2 regions of the Bacillus sp. JJ864 genome follow, and region 2 is predicted to be linked to the other one. Evidence: riboswitches for the same ligand, from Rfam matches in the RefSeq annotation. Region 2 holds a riboswitch; the other holds the start of a gene.
What was found. Region 2 has a riboswitch for lysine ahead of V7024_RS06965 (amino acid permease). Riboswitches for the same ligand answer to the same signal wherever they lie in the genome.
Positions count from the first base shown of each region.

Region 1 (3,218 bases), on a different contig from region 2:
CTTTACACGTATGCGATCGTTTCCGATAATATTTTCAAACGATTCCCTCTCAACAACAACATGAGATTTTCCATTTTTCACAAACACAACTGCTGGTCGACGAATGCGATTGTAATTGTTTGCCATCGAATAGCCATATGCCCCTGTACAAGAGATAGCTAAGAGATCACACGAAACAACTTTCGGGAGCGCTATATCCCAAATGAGCATATCCCCGCTTTCGCAACACTTCCCTGCAATGGAAACAACCTCTTCAGCAGATTCATTCGCTCGGTTTGCTAGTAATGCTTCGTAACGCGCTCCGTAAAGTGCCGGTCGAAGGTTATCTGTCATGCCACCATCAACTGATACATATTTCCGAATGCCTGGAATATCTTTAATCGCTCCCACTGTATACAAAGTTGTTCCTGCATCACCAACAATACTACGACCTGGCTCTACCCAAATTTCTGGAAGTGGATATTCACATGCTGTAAATTGCTCGCGTACCGCATCTGTCACAGCTTGCACATATTCGCCAAGAGCAAGCGGTGTATCCCCTTCCGTATAACGAATTCCAAAACCACCGCCGACATTTAATACGGGTGCTACATAATCCATTTCTTTTCTCACTAATTCTAGAAATTTGTGAAGCACTTCAATTGCACGAACAAATCCTGCAGTTTCAAAAATTTGTGATCCTATATGAGAATGAATTCCTAGCACATTGTAATTTGATTTTTCTAATGCACTTTTCATTGCTTGTAATGCATGCCCTGTTGAAATACCAAAACCAAACTTAGAATCATCTTGACCCGTTGTAATATATTCATGCGTATGCGCTTCTACTCCTGGAGTCACACGAAGCAGAACACTGGCAACTTTTCCGTATTCTTTCGCCAAATCATGTAATATTTCTAGTTCTAAAAAATTATCTACAACGAAACACCCAATATTAGCTTCTAGCGCCATTCTCAGCTCTTCTTCTGTTTTATTATTGCCATGAAAATGGATACGTTCAGCTGAAAATCCTGCTTGCAATGCCGTATATAACTCTCCGCTAGACACAACATCCAGCGACATATTTTCTTCCGCAGCTAATCGGCACATTTCCATGCACAAGAACGCTTTGCTTGCATATGCTACTTGATAAGAGAACCCACTCTCTCTAAAAGCACGATGAAATGCACGACATTTCTCACGAATTGCTGCTTCATCATATACATAAAGAGGTGTACCATATGTCGCTGTAAGTTCAGTAGCATCGCATCCCCCAATTTCTAAATGTCCTTGCTCGTTAATGCGGCTTGTGCCGTGTAAATACATGTGAATTCCTCCCTTTTTTCTCAAAACCATCTATTACATCCCTTAGTTGTTCATATTATCCCTAATTAGGTAAACAAAAAACGCGCGGAACAATGTTCACACGCGTTTCTTATTAGAAAAATATAGGATGAAAAAATAAACTTGTGTTATTTTCTCAAATAAGAAACCGCATCAAACATCTCCTAATAGCTCTCCATAAGTCAAAAACTTATGACAGTACTACATTTATTTAATGCAGTCCCAATATATGAATAAGTGGGTATTCATATATTTCGGCGAAAATCCCTTTCAGACTATAATCATGAATACCACTTTATTTCCTATAGCTTACTTTTGATTATCGCGGCCTCTACCCTTGAGTGTAGATGAGGTAAGTCTATTTAATTTTCAAGCACCTTTTTATTGCTATTAACAATAGCAAATGAGTAATTTATTTGTCAAATACTTTTTTAAATTGGTTTACGACAATTTATTTTTGTATTATCTGGTAAGCGCTTTACACCTATATTCTTCACAGTCCATTCACCATCATCATTTTCAAAGGTAATTATTACTTTTTCAAACGGCGGGAGTTTTTCCCCTCCTATCCCTGGTTCATATTTAATTATTTCAATAGAAGCACGGAACAAATATGTACCGCTGTACATTTTTTTCATGCTAACGATTTTCGGACATTCATATGGCTTTTGTTTTCCATAATACTTTTGAATCGCTTCATTTATTCTCGGAAACAGCACCGAATAAAGTGCATCTTCTAATAATAACGGTTCATGTTCAGCCAAAAAAGGAGCTGGATTTCCAAGTAAAATGAAGCAGCTTACTATAAAACAACATATTTTCTTCATAGTACTCCTCCACTTTTCCATCGATGACATTATTTTATCCATCTTCCCTTTTTCTACCCAATTATGAGAAAAGCATCCACAAATTCACTATGTTTTTATATAATAGTACACATAGCAAAAAAACATAGAAATATGTAACCGGTTATATACAGAAACGAACGGTTACTTGTAGGTAGTAGGAGGAGCCCAATATGATGCAACGCTTGTTTCCAAAAATACGATTCGCTCTCATAGCAGTCGTCCTATTATGGATCAAAACATATATTGTATACAAATTAGCTTTTGATATGAAGATCAATAACGCTTTCGAACAAATCATGTTGTTCTTTAATCCATTAGCTTCATTATTATTATTTTTCGGTTTCGCTTTATTAGCAACAAAATATCGAAATCGTATCATTATTAGTATTAGTATGGTGTTATCATTTATTTTATTTGGCAACGCCATGTTTTATGGATTTTACAATGACTTTGTAACATTCCCAGTATTATTTCAAACGAATAACATGGCTGATTTAGGAACGAGTATAAAAGAACTATTTACATATAAAACACTTCTTTTATTTGCAGATACCATTATTTTAGCCATATTATCTCGGAAATTCCCTAGTTTTTGTGACACAACTCCTTTATCGAGAAAAGAAAAACAAACCTTTTTTAGTGGTGTAACAGCAGCATTAGCCTTGCAAATGATTATTTCAGTTATTTATAAACCACAACTCTTTTCACATTCATTTGATCGCCAAACAGTTGTGAAAAATCTTGGCTTATATACATATCATATTTATGATATTGCGCTGCAATCGAAATCGTCTGCTCAGCGTGCCTTCGCAAGTGGTGATACCTTTTCTGAAATTGATAACTATGTGAAAACAAAAGATAGACAAGCAAATAAAGAATTGTTCGGCGTGGCAAAAGGAAAAAATGTTATTTTAATCTCCATGGAATCTACGCAAAGTTTTGTCATCAATCAAAAAATAAATGGAAAAGAAATTACACCATTTTTAAATGACTTCATTAAAGAAAGCTATTATTTCAATAACTTTTATCATCAAACTGGACAAGGGA
Region 1 covers NZ_JBALLY010000135.1:24,335-27,552, forward strand. Annotated here, with positions in the region: gene lysA (diaminopimelate decarboxylase) at 1-1,305, opposite strand, end outside; lysine riboswitch at 1,484-1,665, opposite strand; gene V7024_RS19135 (DUF3888 domain-containing protein) at 1,755-2,150, opposite strand; gene V7024_RS19140 (LTA synthase family protein) at 2,342-3,218, shown strand, end outside.
Region 1: another riboswitch for lysine. It lies ahead of lysA (diaminopimelate decarboxylase); the one in region 2 lies ahead of V7024_RS06965 (amino acid permease).

Region 2 (3,218 bases):
CTGTTTTCATTCCCATTACATGATTGTCGTGAGATGAAATCACCCCTTTTTTCTGTAAATCATCCCTTCTTTTTGCATCCGATTCGCTCCACTCAATGAAAAATGGAAATCTAGGACCTTCTTCTTCTTGTTCAATAAACAGCATTTTCCATCTCAAGAGTGTTCCGTCATCCCTCATACGTTTCCCTTCCAATGGACCGTTTATATGAAAACCTTTTTCTATCAGTTTCTCAGCAAACTCCTCCATATGTTCAGTCCGCAGTGCAATTTGAAGCAATCCCTCTCCTGTTTTCAACTTATGAACAACTTGCCTAATAAGTGGATTCTCTGTTTGGTTTGCTGCCTCTTGATATTGCACTGCTAAAAACTCAATATATGCTAAATCGAAATAACATAAACTATTATGTGTCCCCCAGTTCGTATGCTCTCCCCCTTGAACGACATGAAATCCATGTATTTTCATTTGATTTATCGCCTCAGCTGGAGAACAATAAACTACATGGACAAGATGATCAAACTGGAACATCTCCTCACCACCATTCCCTTTTCCATTAAGTGTATAATTTTTCAATTATTCTTTTCAATTCTAAAATTAACTTAATAACAAGTTTTAATATAAATACGTATTTTTGTCGAAAAATATTATTCTGAATTTTCTATTAATTTGAAGGGATTTTTGAAACGCGATGCGAAACCATTGTATAACCTTTTTTATCAAAGGATTGCTTTATACATATTTTTTAGGACCGGGATGAATTTTGAAAGCGCTTTTCTAAAATAGCCATTTTTTTCTACAAAAAAATCCTTGCAATATTTTCAGAAAATCATTACAATTGCCATATATTAAAAATTATAGTAATAGAAAAATCCTCATCAATCCGATGAGGTAGAGGTTGCGACTTTTATTAGTAATCTAGACGAGACGCGGAGAACGTCAATAACTCTAGCTGAAAGGAAAAGTTGCCGAAGTTTATACTTCTTCTCTGGAAGTATATGCTGGGGCTGTTTTCAAATAGGAACAGAACTGTCACGTTTACAAAATTACCGCGTAAACGTGGGGCGCTATCTTAACGGAAGGTATGATGGGGTGGCTATTTTTGAATTGCTCCGCTAAAGTCCTTTGGCGGTTTTTTTAATTCCCCCCGCTCCTTCCTATCTTACTAGAAAAGGAGTGTTAAACATGAACGGCGCAACTACTAACGTTACCTCTACAACTACAAATCAATCTGCTCAATCAAATAATGAACTACGACGCGGATTGAAATCTCGCCATCTTACAATGATTTCACTTGGTGGTACAATTGGTACAGGTTTATTCCTAGCAAGCGGTGGTGTTGTCCACACAGCTGGTCCTGGTGGTGCTCTCGTCGCCTACGCTGCAATTGGTATTATGGTATATTTTTTAATGACAAGCTTAGCTGAATTAGCATCCTACATGCCTGTAGCAGGATCATTTAGCACCTATGCAACAAGATTTGTTGACCCATCTCTTGGATTCGCATTAGGTTGGAACTACTGGTATAACTGGGCCATTACAATTGCTGCTGAACTCTCTGCAGTTACTTTAATTATGAAGTTTTGGTTTCCAAATACGCCTTCCCTACTTTGGAGTGGAATTTGTTTAGCTATTATGTTCCTTTTAAATTATTTATCTGTTAAAGGCTTTGGAGAAGCAGAATATTGGTTTGCACTTATTAAAGTTGTAACTGTTATCGCTTTTTTAATCGTCGGATTTCTTATGATTTTCGGTATTATGGGCGGAGAGCCTGTCGGTTTTAAAAACTTCACAGTTGCAGATGCACCGTTTAACGGCGGCTTCATGGCAATCATCGGTGTGTTTATGGCAGCTGGATTCTCGTTCCAAGGAACAGAATTATTAGGAGTTGCGGCCGGTGAAACTGAAGATCCACAACGCAACATTCCAAAAGCAATTCGCAGCATCTTTTGGCGAATTCTATTGTTCTATATTTTTGCGATTCTCGTAATTGGTTTATTAATCCCGTATACAAACGAAAACCTGGCAGCAAGCGATGTAACAGTAAGTCCATTTACACTTATATTCGATAAAGCAGGCATTGCCTTTGCAGCATCAGTAATGAACGCTGTTATTTTAACCGCTGTTTTATCTGCTGGTAACTCTGGTATGTATGCATCAGCACGTATGCTTTGGGATTTAGCAAACCAAGGTAAAGCACCGAAATTTTTAGGGGAATTAAATAGTCGTGGTGTACCTGTAAATGCGTTGCTTGCAACATCATTAGTTGGATCTGCTGCTTTCTTAGCTTCTTTATTCGGTGATGGCGTTGTCTATGTATGGCTATTAAATGCCTCTGGTATGTCAGGATTCATCGCTTGGATCGGAATTGCCATCAGTCACTATCGTTTCCGCAAAGCATACATTGCACAAGGAAAAGACTTAAATGACTTACCTTATAAAGCAAAATGGTTCCCATTCGGCCCTATCTTTGCATTTGTATTATGCTTAATCGTTGTCCTTGGTCAAAACTACGGTGCATTTATGGGAGAATCTATTGATTGGAACGGTGTACTCATTTCATATATCGGCTTACCTCTTTTCTTAGTACTTTGGTTAGGTTATAAATTTACAAAGAAAACAAAAGTCATTCCATTAGATAAATGTGAGCTTTAACAATAAACCTATCAACTCTAGTTGATAGGTTTTCTTATGTGTTTAGATAAACTTCTCGTGAATAAAATATACATCTTTATTTCTTCGCTTCTCTCCTTATTCTGTATATCAAACACGTTTACAGCATATATTTGTAAAAGCGTACTTATACACTCTATCTATATTGTACATAGAATAATAAGAAAGGAGCATAGTTTGTGGAATCACAATCTGCGAAGAAAACTGAGCATAGAACTATACCGCACCCTATAAGAGATGATGGCGCTGGCGCGACCGATTTTGGGCCCCGGGACATCATGCGAGATATTGAGAACCCCGACATGTTCGTTCCACCGGTTACCGATGCCGGAACAATCCCTAATTTAAAGTTCTCTTTTTCCGACACAAATATGCAGTTAAATCACGGCGGTTGGTCACGGCAAGTAACAATTCGAGAACTCCCGATTGCAACCACGCTTGCGGGGGTAAACATGCGTCTGACCCCTGGTGGTGTACGTGAATTACATTGGCATAAGCAAGCTGAGTGGGCCTACATGATTCTAGGACGGGCACGAATTACTTCGGTCGA
Region 2 covers NZ_JBALLY010000036.1:4,939-8,156, forward strand. Annotated here, with positions in the region: gene V7024_RS06960 (VOC family protein) at 1-526, opposite strand, end outside; lysine riboswitch at 880-1,073, shown strand; gene V7024_RS06965 (amino acid permease) at 1,181-2,650, shown strand; gene V7024_RS06970 (oxalate decarboxylase family bicupin) at 2,848-3,218, shown strand, end outside.